3 regions of the Mesorhizobium sp. M0518 genome follow, and region 1 is predicted to be linked to each of the others. Evidence: predicted binding sites of a transcription regulator. Region 1 holds the regulator's gene; each other region holds the start of a gene.

Region 1 (4,876 bases):
CGCAGGCAGTCATACAGCGCCACCCAGCCGCCGGTGATCGATGCGGTGCGGGTGCCGCCATCGGCCTGGATGACGTCGCAGTCGACGGTGATCTGCTGCTCGCCCAGCGCCTGCAAATCGACCACGGCGCGCAGGGAGCGGCCGATCAGCCGCTGGATTTCCAGCGTGCGGCCGCCCTGCTTGCCGGCCGAAGCCTCGCGGCGCATGCGCTCGCCGGTCGAGCGCGGCAGCATGCCGTATTCGGCCGTCACCCAGCCCTTGCCGGAATTGCGCATCCAGCCAGGCACTTTTTCCTCAAGGCTGGCCGTGCACAGGACATGCGTGTCGCCGAACTTCACCAGGCACGAGCCTTCGGCATGCTTGGAGACGCCGCGCTCGAAGGAGATGGCACGCATTTCGTCGAATTGGCGTTTGGAAGGGCGCATTCAGGCTGCTTTCTTGTCATTTTTCGGAATCTTGGCCGGCTTGTAACCGCATGGGACGCGTGGCGCAAAGGAAAATGGCCTGACGATCTGACGCAGACACCGGGTGATCTCACACAGACACCGGGTGATCTCACAAAGACACCGGGTTGCGCGGGTGCAGTGTAAGTCTATATCGTTGGGCCGGAGGTTTTTGGCCGTATGACCAAGGCAGTCGATCCCGCTTCGCAGTCGCCCGCGCTTCAGTCGCTCGATATGCGTTCCCGCGACATCTTCCGGCGCATTGTCGATTCCTACCTCAGGGACGGTGAACCGGTGGGCTCGCGCAGCCTGTCGCGTATCCTGCCGTCCTCGCTGTCGCCGGCGACCATCCGCAACGTGATGAGCGATCTCGAGCATCTCGGCCTGATCTACGCGCCGCACATCTCGGCCGGCCGGTTGCCGACGCAGGCCGGCCTGCGTTTCTTTGTCGATGCCTTCATGGAGCTTGGCGACCTTTCCGACGAGGAGCGCCGCGCCATCGAGGCACAGGTTCGGGCGTCCGGCTCGGGCGCGACGCTGGAGCACATGCTGACCGAGGCCAGCCAGATGCTGTCGGGCATGTCGCGCGGCGCCGGCCTGGTTCTGGCCGCCAAGAACGAGGTGGCGCTGAAGCACATCGAATTCATCCAACTCGAACCGACCAAGGCGCTGGCGGTGCTGGTGTCGCAGAATGGCGACGTCGAGAACCGCGTCGTCGAGCTGCCTGCCGGCATCACCGTCTCGCAACTGCACGAGGCCTCAAATTTCCTCAACGCCCATATACGCGGCCGAACGCTTGCCGAGGCGCGGATCGAGATCGCCCGCATCAAGGAAGAGACCAGGGCCGCGCTCGACACGCTGTCGCAGGACCTGGTCGAGAAGGGGCTGGCGGTGTGGGCCGGCGCCGACAGTGGCCTGCCGGCACGGCTCATCGTGCGCGGGCGCGCCAATCTGCTCGAAAACGTCACCGCCCAGGCCGACATCGAACTGCTGCGCCATTTGTTCGAGGACATGGAGACGCAGGACGGGCTTATCCAGTTGCTTGACCTCGCCGAAGAGGGATCGGGCGTGCGCATCTTCATCGGCTCGGAAAACAAGCTGTTTTCGCTGTCGGGCTCGTCGCTGGTTGTCGCGCCCTATCGCGACAAGGATGCCCGCGTCGTCGGCGCGCTCGGCGTCATCGGCCCGACCCGGCTGAACTACGCGCGCATCGTCCCAATGGTCGACTATACGGCGCAGCTGATTTCCCGCATGCTGCGCTGAGCTGATCCAACCGAGGAGACGATGATGGCGCTCGAAGAATTCAAGGCCCGGATCAGCCTGCTGCTGGAAGAGATGGTCAACCAGCCGGAAGACCAGCACGAGATCCAGGAGCAGTTGCGTGAAAAACTGCAGGAAATGCGCGCCATGGGATTGCCGCTGCCGGCTGACCTCGTCGAGTTGGAAAAACGCCTCGACGACGATTTTTACGCCGCCGGGACCTGAGCCGGGAAACCGGAAGCTTCCTCCACCTCATCGTGTGCCGTGGAACGATCGACGAGACCGCTCGTTCCTGTTCTCACGCCCAAACATTGGAGGACCGAATGATGCGTTTTGCCGGCCCCGCAATTTCCGCCGCACTGTTTCTCTCGACCGCTTCATTCGCCCAGCAGGCGGACGATCCGGTGCTCAAAGGCGCGGCCGCATTCGGCGACTGGCGAGCGGACAAGCCGGGCACACGCCGCCTGATCAGACCGGACGATCTGCCTAAGCCCTATGCCACCCGGTCGACCTCGAACAGCGCCGGCGTTGCGGACATGCCGGCAGACGCGAAGCTGCAACTGCCGCCGGGGTTCTCGGCCGAGCTGGTTGCATCGGGCATCGACAATCCACGCGTCGTGCGCGTCGCGCCGAATGGCGACCTGTTCGTCGCCGACAGCGAGGCCAACCAAGTCCGCATCTACCGTCTGGCCGAAGGCAGTGCGAAGCCTGCGCAGGACGGCATCTTTGCCGGCAATCTCAACCAGCCCTATGGTATTGCCTTCTATCCGCCAGGCGCTGACCCGCAATGGGTCTATGTCGCCAATAGCGACAGCATCGTGCGTTTTGCCTACCGCAATGGCGACCTGAAGGCCTCCGGCGATCCAGAAACCATCGTCGACAACATCCCGGCCAATCACCACTGGACCCGCGACATCGCTTTTTCGCCGGACGGCAAGACGCTTTATCTGTCGGTCGGCTCGGGATCGAATGTCGCCGAGGACATGGGCCAGGAGCCGAAGGGCGGACTCGACGCCTGGGCGGCGTCGCAGGCGCTCGGCGCGCCATGGGGATCCGAAGATGGCCGCGCCGATGTGCTGGCCTTCGATCCCGATGGCAAGAGCGGCCGCATCTTTGCCACCGGCCTGCGCAACTGCTCGGGCATGACCGTGCAGCCGGCGACCGGCGCGCTGTGGTGCGTCGTCAACGAACGGGATGCGCTTGGCGACAATGTGCCGCCCGAATACGCGACCGTGGTCAAGGACGGCGCCTTCTATGGCTGGCCGTGGTATTATATCGGCGACAATGAGGATCCGCGCCACAAGGGTGAGCGCCCCGATCTTGCCGGCAAAACGACCGTTCCCGATGTGCTGATGCAGGCGCATTCGGCGCCGCTCAACATCGCCTTCTACGATGGGAAGAGCTTTCCGGCCGAATACAAGGGCGATGCTTTCGTCGCTCTGCACGGGTCATGGAACCGCGGCAACCGGACCGGCTACAAGGTGGTGCGGTTGCTGTTCAAGGACGGCAAGCCAACCGGCGAATATGAGGATTTCATCACCGGCTTCGTCGTCTCGAACGGTGAGGTCTGGGGGCGGCCGGTCGGCGTGGCGGTGGCCCTGGATGGCGCGCTGATCGTCACCGAGGACGGCAACGGCACCATCTGGCGTGTCACCCATGGCGACGGTCGTTCCTGAGCGCAGTTCGCACAGGCGTGGTGCAATCGAATCCGAGTTTCAGGGAATTCACGCCCGCCGGACTTTGTGCGATAGGATGCCGTGATAGCAGCGTCGCGCAAGGCCGCAACCATGACCCTCACCGGATTCCTCGCCTACAGCGCCGCTCTCGGCATCGCCGCCGCGATTCCTGGTCCCGGCATCACCGCGCTGGTCGCCCGTGCGCTCGGCTCCGGCTTCCGCTCGTCGCTGGCGATGTCTTTTGGCCTGATGGTTGGCGACATCACCTATCTGACCGCCGTGGTGCTTGGCCTCGCCTTCGTCGCCCAGAGTTTCGGCATGGTTTTCCTCGCTATCAAATGGCTCGGCGTCGCCTATCTCGCCTTCCTCGGCTGGCGCTTCTGGAACAGCGGCATCACGCCCGAGACCGTCGAGGCCAGAAAAGGCAAGGGCGGCTTGCTGTCGAGCTTTGCCGCCGGCCTGACCCTCACGCTCGGCAATCCGAAGACGATGATCTTCTATCTCGCCATCACGCCGACCATCGTCGACCTGAAAACCATCACGCTGGCCGACTACGGCATTCTCGTCGCGCTGACGATCGTCGTGCTTCTGGTGGTGCTGGTGCCGTATCTGGCGCTGGCCGCCAAGGCGCGCTGGTTCCTGAAGTCGCCGCGCGCGCTCAAGGCGCTGAACCGTACGGCTGCCGGCTTCATGGTCGGTGCCGCTGCAGCGATTGCCGCCCGCCAATAGCGGGCTTTCGGCCAAAGCATTTCGCAAACAGGCCTTTGCGGGAAATGCTTTTCCGAGACGGCACTGTTTTAGACACAGGTCTCACTCGGATATTTTCAATCGACAGTCTATCTTGCGCGGTCGAAGGTCCTATGTTGCCCGCAAATCCACTTGCCTGAAATTCTGGGAGCGAAACCAATGAACAAGCCCACCACATCAGCCCGCGTGCCCGGCCGCGGCCGCGTCTACGATTCCATCACCGACACGATCGGCGATACGCCTCTGGTGCGGCTCGACAAGTTCGCTCGGGAAAAGGGCATCGTCGCCAATCTCATCGCCAAGCTCGAATTCTTCAATCCGATCGCCTCGGTCAAGGACCGCATCGGCGTGGCGATGATCGAGGCGCTGGAGGCGTCAGGCAAGATTTCTCCCGGCAAGACCACGCTGATCGAACCGACGTCGGGCAACACCGGCATCGCGCTTGCCTTCGCCGCTGCCGCCAAGGGCTACAAGCTGATCCTGACGATGCCCGAAACGATGTCGATCGAGCGCCGGAAAATGCTGGCGCTGCTCGGCGCGGAGCTAGTGCTGACAGAAGGCCCGAAAGGTATGAAGGGCGCCATCGCCAAGGCCGACGAACTGGCAGCGACGATCCCCAACGCGATCATCCCGCAGCAGTTCGAGAACCCGGCCAATCCGGAAATCCACCGCACGACGACGGCCGAGGAAATCTGGAACGATACGCATGGCGAGGTCGATATCTTCGTCGCCGGCATAGGCACCGGCGGC
Region 2 (4,876 bases), on a different contig from region 1:
CTGAGTAGGTCAGGTGCAACGCCACGGATCACGACCGTGCGCGGCATTGGTTACCTTCTTGAATTGACTGAGGCGGCATCCGCATAGTTGGTCTAAATTGAAAGAACAGACTGCGTATCAAGCGCCGCATTCGATCCATCGGCTTCAAGTCGCAGGCGAGCGCCGTGGTTATCCTCTCCGGCATCGAGATGATCCACATGATTGGCAAGCGACAGGCGAGGTATGACTACAAGTCTGTCGATCGCTGTTTCGATATCCTCGCTGCCTGACGGACAGGCCGAAATGGCCGTTCACACCCCCATTTCCAGGTTTGCGACAGAGCCTTTTGTCGGCGTTGCCGGCTTCGAAGGGCCGGTGCGCGCCGAGCGCATCAAGATCATCCCCGGCCACCTTGCTGCGGCCACTCGCCGAGTACGAAGCGGTGGTCGGAGGGAGCTGGTGATGACGACGCTAGATCATGACCTGCTGATCGCAATCCTGGATCGGCTGAAGTTGACGGCCATCCGCGACCAGCTCGACACGCTCATGTCGAGCAAGATCGCGCAGTTCCCGTTTGTCCGCGAACTCGACGGCTTCGGCTTCGACGCGCAGCCATCGGTCTGCTTCAGCCAAACGTATTCATAGGTATGGGACAGGCCTTGCTATGTCCGAACGTCACTGCGCGGCAAAAACGTTGGATTTCTCAAGAAATAAAGTATTGGACAGTGCCCAATTTACCGTTGGAAAAGCTGGATATGGCGTTTCAGCGTTTCAGCGAAATAACCGAAATCAATCACTCCTAACAGCAAAGGCAACCGGAACTCGATCGCTTCCGTTGCCCGCGACTTAGCGAAACGCTTGTTCGCGATTTACTAAAACGGCTGTCCCAATTTAGTGAAATCCGCAGACAAGCCGCTGGAGGTTGGCCAAAGGCCACCCACGCCTGCTCCGAGGCCCTCCAGGGCAATGGTCTGTGACCTGGGCTCAAGCAGGATGAGACGCCGCTGGAGCTCAGGTGCAAGCGCTGCCACGCCCGCTCCGAGGCCCCACAAGGCCGAAGCGCAGTCGTCGGGGTCACGAGGCCTCTCGGCCACGACGACGAGCCTGAACCTGGATCCGCCTTTCTTGAGGCGTTGCGACTATCATCGCGGCGACACGCAGCTCTTGATTTGTGTGCGACACCTCAGCAGATCCATCGGGCTGAGCCGCTCAGCAATATCAACGAGAATGTCCAGCGGCAGATCAAGGATACTCAGAGGAGGAAACGCTTGATCTTGAGGCTCAGAGCGCGTCTGCTCCACTATAGAACAGGATGATTCACCGGGTCCTTCAAGGCCAGCCGCCGGTCCGATGAGAGAATTGTCTCGGATATCACGCTCGATGGGGTTAAATGCCGAGATGGGCGCCTTGCCACGCTCCTCAATGCCCCTCATGATTCACCGCCTATAGCTACCAACTGAATGAATCATCGTGATTGTCGCGCAGCGGAATCCTCAAGGATCGGGCAGTTCGTAGGGGGCGCCGGTTTGACCAGGTTGAGCCCGCGAATTGCTCGATCGGACAAGATCCTAATTCTGACGAGATCCTCGGGACGCACTCCAAGTTGTCGATCATGTTCGGCACACAAGGAAAGGGCGGCATTGCTGCCGCCCTTTCCGCTGTAGGTTGATAGGGGCTGGATTAGAAATCCATGCCGCCCATGCCGCCCATGCCGCCCATACCGCCGCCGCCCATGCCGCCAGGCATGCCGCCGCCGCCAGCCGACTCCTTCTTCGGAGCCTCCGCGATCATGGCTTCGGTGGTGACCAGCAGGCCGGCGACCGAGGCCGCGTCCTGGAGAGCCGTACGGACAACCTTGACCGGATCGACGATACCCATGGCGATCATGTCGCCATATTCGCCGGTCTGGGCGTTGTAGCCGAAGGTCGCGCCCTTGTTCTCAAGGATCTTGCCGGCAACGATCGATGCTTCCGCACCGGCGTTGGCCGCGATCTGGCGGGCCGGAGCCTGCAGCGCACGACGAACGATGTTGATGCCGGCGGCCTGGTCGGCATTGACGCCGGTGACCTTGATGTCGGCCGAAGCGCGCAGGAGAGCGACGCCGCCGCCTGCAACGATGCCTTCTTCGACGGCCGCGCGGGTCGCGTTGAGGGCGTCATCGACGCGGTCCTTCTTTTCCTTGACTTCGACTTCCGTCGCACCGCCGACGCGGATCACCGCAACGCCGCCGGCGAGCTTCGCCAGACGTTCCTGCAGCTTCTCCTTGTCGTAGTCCGAAGTGGTCTCTTCGATCTGCTGCTTGATCTGGGCAACGCGGCCCTGGATCTCGGCCTTCTTGCCGGCGCCGTCGACGATGGTGGTGTTCTCCTTGGAGATAGACACCTTCTTGGCGCGGCCGAGCATGTTGAGGCCGACGTTCTCGAGCTTGATGCCGAGGTCTTCCGAGATGACCTGGCCACCGGTGAGGATGGCGATGTCTTCCAGCATGGCCTTGCGGCGATCACCGAAGCCCGGCGCCTTGACGGCGGCGATCTTCAGGCCGCCACGCAGCTTGTTGACGACCAGCGTGGCCAGGGCCTCGCCTTCGACGTCTTCCGAGATGATGAGCAGCGGCTTCGAGGTCTGCACGACGGCTTCGAGAACCGGCAGCATCGCCTGCAGGTTGGACAGCTTCTTCTCGTGCAGGAGGATGTAGACGTCCTCGAGCTCGGCAACCATCTTGTCGGCGTTGGTGACGAAGTAGGGCGAGAGATAGCCGCGGTCGAACTGCATGCCTTCGACGACCTCGAGTTCAGTCTCGGCGGTCTTGGCTTCCTCAACCGTGATGACGCCTTCGTTGCCGACCTTCTGCATCGCTTCGGCGATCATCTTGCCGACCGACTCGTCGCCATTGCCGGCGATCGTGCCGACCTGGGCAACTTCCTCGGAGGTCTTGATCTTCTTGGCAGCCTTGCCGAGCGCCGCGACGACTTCGGTCACGGCCAGATCGATGCCGCGCTTCAGGTCCATCGGGTTCATGCCGGCGGCAACGGCCTTGTTGCCTTCCTGGACGATCGACTGCGCCAGAACGGTCGCGGTTGTGGTGCCGTCACCGGCGATGTCGTTGGTCTTCGAAGCAACTTCGCGGATCATCTGCGCGCCCATGTTTTCGAACTTGTCGGAAAGTTCGATTTCCTTGGCGACGGTGACCCCGTCCTTGGTGATGCGCGGTGCGCCGAACGACTTGTCGATGACGACGTTGCGGCCCTTGGGGCCGAGGGTGACCTTCACCGCGTCGGCGAGGATGTTGATGCCGTGAAGCATGCGCTCACGGGCATCGCGGGAGAATTTTACGTCTTTGGCAGCCATTTTTTTACTCCTGGGCATCTCGCCCGAAATTCAGATTTGATGGTGCGAAGGAAAGGCCTGATATCAGCCGATGATGCCCATAATGTCGGATTCCTTCATGATCAGAAGGTCTTCGCCATTGAGCTTGACTTCGGTACCCGACCACTTGCCGAACAGGATGCGGTCGCCGGCCTTGACGTCCAGCGGGACCAGCTTGCCTGCTTCGTCACGAGCGCCGGAGCCGACGGCGATGATCTCGCCTTCCTGCGGCTTTTCCTTCGCCGTATCCGGGATGATGATCCCGCCGGCGGTCTTGGATTCGGATTCGACCCGGCGAACGACCACGCGGTCATGCAGCGGCCGGAAATTCGACTTTGCCATTTTTGGATGTCCTTGGTGCGGATGTTGAACGGTTCTCCGTTGCCGGAGCGTGCTTAGCACTCAGCGGAAGCGAGTGCTAACGCGGCAATGAGATAAGCCGCATGCTCCTGCTAGTCAAGACGAAAGAGCAAAGAGCAAAGAGAAAAGAGCAGACAGCAAAGAGAAGAGAGCAAAGAGCGTGTAAGCATCGAGCCTTTTATGTGAACAATGTCGGGTATCAGACATATATGGGGCGGCTCACCCTTTGTATTTGAGCTTTATTCAGATGGCACGAATGATGCAACAGGTGATGCATTTGATCTCATCCAGAGGCTCGCACGGGGTCGTGCTGCGTCAGCTCGGTCATGTCGAGCTTCAGAAGGCCATTTTGGCATTGGTTCTGTTGCCCTATTCCCATTCATGACCCGTCCTGCGCGCGTGAGCCGGCCGGCTAGATTCCAACCACGAGAGCGCCGCCGCTGAGACCCGCACCCGCCGCCGACAGAAGGATTTTCTCTCCAGGCTGGAATGGCTCCGTCTGGTTGGCGAGCGAGAGCGACAGCGGGATCGTCGCGGCCGAAGAGTTGCCGTATTCGGCAATCGTCTTGACAATTGCTTGGTCCGCGATGCCGAGGTTCCTCCCGACCGCGTCGAAAATCCGAGTATTGGCCTGATGGGGCACGAACCGGCCGAGATCGTGTGGCCGCACTCCGGCAGCGGCTAGCGCGCTTATCGAGCAATTGGTCATCATCTCGACGGCCTTTGCGAACACTTCGCGGCCGTCCGTCATCCTCATTCGGGTTTGCGCGAGATCGAGGTCACCGTGGAACGGCTTGTTGCTTCCTCCTGCGGGAATCTGGATCAGCCCGTATCGCGAGCCGTCCGAATCCACCGAGGCACCGAGAATGCCCCGATCAGCATCATCGCACTGACCGATCACCAGGGCGCCGGCGGCATCGGCAAACAGGACCGAGCTTGCGCGCTCGGCTGGATTGATGCGGCGGCTGAGGATGTTGGCGGCGATAACAAGGCTCGCTTTGCCGTGCAGGCGGGTAAATCCGTCCGCAAACATCAGCGCATAGATGAAGCCGGCGCAGGCGCCTGTCAGATCCACCGCGCCTGCGCTGCCAAGGCCAAGCTTGTGTGCGACCAGCGGCGCGCTCGGCGGCAGAAGATGGTCGGGCGTCGAGGTGGCAAGCAACAGCAGACC
Region 3 (4,876 bases), on a different contig from region 1:
TGCCGTCGGTCATGAAATAGCGCCAGCGGATCGTTGCCCGGTCGCCGGCAACGAAGGTTTCCTCGATATCGAAGCGCGTGCCGGCCTGGGTTGCTATCGCCGCCCAAAGCCCGACGCACGCCGCTTGACCGGCATAACGGGCGCCGTCCGGCGCTGGCACGGTGTTCTCGATCACGCAATCCTCAGCCACCAGCTCGGCGAGTGCCGAAGGATCATGGCGTTGGAATACGTCGTTGTAGCGCCGCATGATCTCGGCCGTCTGCTGGGACAGGTCGTACGCGGCTGCGTCCATGACAAGCTCCTGTGTCATCTTCTTTCTCCTGGCTTCATTGGGATTTGGTGGCTTCGACGAGTGTTGCCTTGAGGGTGATCTGGGACACGCCGGCAAGGGCCCGCGAGACGAGGCAGCCCGCCTTGGCGGACTGTGCAAGGCGCTCGAATTCATCTTCGGCAAGTCCCGCGACCTCTGCCTCGGTTTCGAGTTCGATGCGGGTGATCGTCGGACCGGCAGCGGTTGCGCCAAGATGCACCTTGGCGACGGTGCTGATGCTTGTCGGAACATGATTGGCGTTGCCCAGTATGGCGCTCAGCGCCATCGAGAAGCAGCCTGCATGCGCTGCGGCGATCAGTTCCTCCGGATTGGTGCCCGGACCGTTCTCGAAACGCGACGGGAAGGAATAGGCGCCTTCGAAGACGCCGCTGCCGAGCCGCAACCGTCCCGAACCTTCCTTCAGCGTCCCCTGCCATTTGGCCGAGGCTTCACGAATTGTCATTGTCGTTCTCCCTTCGTATGGCGTTCCTCAGGAATATATAGACTGATCTACATATTATGTAGACCGATTGTCATATTCTGCGCAAGGCCTATAATGATTCCTGCTGACAGAGGTTGACATGGCCAACGACACCCGCACCCGCATACTCGAGACGACTGGGCTGCTGCTCAGGCAGCGCGGCTATCACGGCACCTCGCTCAACGACATATTGAGCGCCAGCGGCGCACCGCGGGGCTCGCTCTATTTTCATTTTCCCGGCGGCAAGGACCAACTGGTCATCGAGGTGACGCGCGCTAGCGTTGCCGACGTGACGGAGAGGCTGGGCGAAGCGCTGGCTGCCGAAAAGGATCCGGCGGTGGCCGTCCATCATATCTACCAGTCGGTGGGGCGCATGCTGGAAGACAACCAGTTTTCGCTCGGCTGTCCGGTCGCGCCTGTCGTGCTGGACTCGCCCACCGACGTGCCGGAACTGGCGGAGTTGTGCCGCTCGGCCTTCGAACAGTGGATAGGCCTGCTGCGGGACGCCTTCGTCAGGGCAGGGGTGCCCGAGCGCCGCGCGCATGCATTGGCACTGCTGGTCGAATCGTCGCTGGAAGGACTGATGGTGATCGCCCGCGCCACCCGCGACCGCGCCCCGGTACAGGCCGTGGCCGATGAGGTGGCGGCGCTGATCGAAGCCGCGGTGCTTGCCGGCGAGGTAAAGCAACGCGCGGATGCCGCCGTCTGAGAGGCCACAACGACCGCTGCGCAAAACAAAAAGGGCGGCATCTCTGCCGCCCTTTCCGTATCTGAAGGCTGATAGGGCTGGATTAGAAATCCATACCGCCCATACCGCCCATGCCGCCGCCCATGCCGCCAGGCATGCCGCCGCCGCCAGCCGACTCCTTCTTCGGAGCCTCCGCGATCATGGCTTCGGTGGTGACCAGCAGGCCGGCGACCGAGGCCGCGTCCTGGAGAGCGGTGCGGACGACCTTGACCGGATCGACGATACCCATGGCGATCATGTCGCCATATTCGCCGGTCTGGGCGTTGTAGCCGAAGGTCAAGCCCTTGTTCTCAAGGATCTTGCCGGCAACGATCGATGCTTCCGCACCGGCGTTGGCCGCGATCTGGCGGGCCGGAGCCTGCAGCGCACGACGAACGATGTTGATGCCGGCGGCCTGGTCGGCGTTGACGCCGGTGGCCTTGATGTTGGCCGAAGCGCGCAGCAGGGCTACGCCACCACCAGCAACGATGCCTTCTTCGACGGCCGCGCGGGTCGCGTTGAGGGCGTCATCGACGCGGTCCTTCTTTTCCTTGACTTCGACTTCCGTCGCACCGCCGACGCGGATCACCGCAACGCCGCCGGCGAGCTTCGCCAGACGTTCCTGCAGCTTCTCCTTGTCGTAGTCCGAAGTGGTCTCTTCGATCTGCTGCTTGATCTGGGCGACGCGGCCCTGGATCTCGGCCTTCTTGCCGGCGCCGTCGACGATGGTGGTGTTCTCCTTGGAGATCGACACCTTCTTGGCGCGGCCGAGCATGTTGAGGCCGACGTTCTCGAGCTTGATGCCGAGGTCTTCCGAGATGACCTGGCCACCGGTGAGGATGGCGATGTCTTCCAGCATGGCCTTGCGGCGATCACCGAAGCCCGGCGCCTTGACGGCGGCGATCTTCAGGCCGCCACGCAGCTTGTTGACGACCAGCGTGGCCAGAGCCTCGCCTTCGACGTCTTCCGAGATGATGAGCAGCGGCTTCGAGGTCTGCACGACGGCTTCGAGAACCGGCAGCATGGCCTGGAGGTTGGACAGCTTCTTCTCGTGCAGGAGGATGTAGACGTCCTCGAGCTCGGCAACCATCTTGTCGGCGTTGGTGACGAAGTAGGGCGAGAGATAGCCGCGGTCGAACTGCATGCCTTCGACGACTTCGAGTTCGGTCTCGGCGGTCTTGGCTTCCTCAACCGTGATGACGCCTTCGTTGCCGACCTTCTGCATCGCTTCCGCGATCATCTTGCCGACCGACTCGTCGCCATTGGCCGAGATCGTGCCGACCTGGGCAACTTCCTCGGAGGTCTTGATCTTCTTGGCAGCCTTGCCGAGCGCCGCGACGACTTCGACGACGGCCAGATCGATGCCGCGCTTCAGGTCCATCGGGTTCATGCCGGCGGCTACCGCCTTGTGGCCTTCCTGGACGATCGACTGCGCCAGAACGGTCGCGGTCGTGGTGCCGTCGCCGGCGATGTCGTTGGTCTTCGAAGCAACTTCGCGGACCATCTGCGCGCCCATGTTCTCGAACTTGTCTTCAAGCTCGATTTCCTTGGCGACGGTGACGCCGTCCTTGGTGATGCGCGGGGCGCCGAACGACTTGTCGATGACGACGTTGCGGCCCTTGGGGCCGAGCGTGACTTTCACCGCGTCGGCGAGGATGTTGACGCCGCGCAGCATGCGCTCGCGGGCATCACGGGAGAATTTTACGTCTTTGGCAGCCATTTTTAGCTCCTGGCAGGGGCTTTGATCGAGCCCGGGAATTCAGTTGACGGGGAAAGGCCTGATATCAGCCGATGATGCCCATGATGTCGGATTCCTTCATGATCAGAAGGTCTTCGCCATTGAGCTTGACTTCGGTGCCCGACCACTTGCCGAACAGGATGCGGTCGCCGGCCTTGACGTCCAGCGGGACCAGCTTGCCAGCTTCGTCACGAGCGCCGGAGCCGACAGCGATGATCTCGCCTTCCTGCGGCTTTTCCTTTGCCGTGTCGGGGATGATGATCCCGCCAGCGGTCTTGGATTCGGATTCGACCCGGCGAACGACCACGCGGTCATGAAGCGGGCGGAACTTCGACTTTGCCATTTTTTCTTCCTCGATGAGAACGGTGAGAAACAGTTCCTCCGTCCGGCGGCGCCGGACATATGTGGTTAGCACTCACCAAAGGCGAGTGCTAACGTGGCGCTGAAATAGGCTGACGGCTTTTGAGAGTCAAGGTGCGCGAAGGCCGCGATGCGAGCGAAATTTTTCTCATGCTGCCGCACGATTTTACAAAGCCTGGGTTGCGCCTGCCCCGGTCGAGCGCCGTCCTGCTATCTTCAGTGTCTTGGCGCCCGCAGCACCAACAGCGGGCATCGCTCGGCGAGCCCATAGCTCCCGGTCAAAGCGATGCGAACATCACCAAAGAACGCTTCCGCCTCGCTCGCCAATGCAGTCGCCGGCGCGAAGGTGTAGATGGCCGGCGAGTTCCGATAGACATCGATGGTGCCGATGGTGGGCAGGTCCCAGCCCGTGCGAGCCGAAAGCTCTTTGCGGTCAGGAAACAGTGCATCGAACCTTTCCGCGATCATCCTGACCGGAATGGCATGGTCGGGCGCATCGCCCGTCGCGGTCATTGCGACGCGCCATTTGAGTTCGTGGAAGGTCGAGACACCGCCCGACAGTGCAAGCGCCCGCACCGCCGCCGGATCGTCCGGTGTTTCGGGACCGGCAAAGAGACGCAGTCCCGCTCGGCCGTCGGTGCGCAGTACGCCGGCGATCGCCTCAAACAGCGCCCGGCGCGCGGTTGAAAGGCCGAGCGCCGACAGGCAGCCATCGCCGATCACCGCATCGATGCTTGCGTCCGACACCGGCAAGTCGAGCCAGTCGCCGTTGATTGCCTTTCGCAACGCGGTGTCGCCTGGCCAGATACCGGCGATCATGTCGGAGGATTCGTCGACGGCCATCATCGTCGTCCCGAGCCCGGCGAGTTCCGGCGTCACGCCGAGCAGAATGACGTGCGCCTTCGAAAGGTCGAGCTCACGCTCATAGGCCTCAACCGCTTCCGCTGGCGGCCGCAACGGTGGCCCGAGCAACTGCCAGTGCCCTCGAATGGCATTCCAATGGTCGGTCATCCACACCCCCAAGCCGGCATTGTATTTGCAGGCATAATGGAGGACGCTGATGAAGCCAAGCTCGGGGGGCGCATGACACGCATCGCGGTTATTACGCATGAGTTCGACAGGTTCGAACGCCGGCGTGGCCTGCTGTTTCGCCGCCGGAGCTCCTATATGCTTTTCGGTTTGCTGGAGGAACTGAAGCGACGCGGTCATTCCGTCCGCATAATCCCCGGAACGTCGGCAAAGCCGGAGGCCGACATCGCG

What was found. Region 1 encodes HrcA, which represses chaperone genes, less so after heat shock. Its sites were predicted from a motif close to GTTAGCACTCNCNNNNNGNGAGTGCTAAC; they were not measured.
Region 2: a site for HrcA is predicted at 3,740-3,768, ahead of groES (co-chaperone GroES). Genes of this name have one in related genera too.
Region 3: a site for HrcA is predicted at 3,664-3,692, ahead of groES (co-chaperone GroES). Genes of this name have one in related genera too.

The regions. Positions count from the first base shown of each region.
Region 1 covers NZ_JAMYQY010000029.1:327-5,202, forward strand. The annotation lists gene rph (ribonuclease PH) at 1-425, opposite strand, end outside; gene hrcA (heat-inducible transcriptional repressor HrcA) at 624-1,706, shown strand; gene NKI66_RS29010 (hypothetical protein) at 1,731-1,928, shown strand; gene NKI66_RS29015 (PQQ-dependent sugar dehydrogenase) at 2,027-3,379, shown strand; gene NKI66_RS29020 (LysE family translocator) at 3,491-4,108, shown strand; gene cysK (cysteine synthase A) at 4,286-4,876, shown strand, end outside.
Region 2 covers NZ_JAMYQY010000013.1:186,298-191,173, reverse strand. The annotation lists gene NKI66_RS20120 (response regulator) at 1-87, shown strand, start outside; partial or broken gene NKI66_RS20115 (IS6 family transposase) at 114-269, shown strand; partial or broken gene NKI66_RS20110 (ATP-binding protein) at 442-600, shown strand; gene groL (chaperonin GroEL) at 1,660-3,327, opposite strand; gene groES (co-chaperone GroES) at 3,391-3,687, opposite strand; gene bioZ (3-oxopimeloyl-[acyl-carrier-protein] synthase BioZ) at 4,118-4,876, opposite strand, start outside.
Region 3 covers NZ_JAMYQY010000016.1:34,277-39,152, forward strand. The annotation lists gene NKI66_RS22160 (nuclear transport factor 2 family protein) at 1-310, opposite strand, end outside; gene NKI66_RS22165 (OsmC family protein) at 327-773, opposite strand; gene NKI66_RS22170 (TetR/AcrR family transcriptional regulator) at 892-1,500, shown strand; gene groL (chaperonin GroEL) at 1,583-3,238, opposite strand; gene groES (co-chaperone GroES) at 3,303-3,599, opposite strand; gene NKI66_RS22185 (class I SAM-dependent methyltransferase) at 3,833-4,627, opposite strand; gene NKI66_RS22190 (ATP-grasp domain-containing protein) at 4,700-4,876, shown strand, end outside.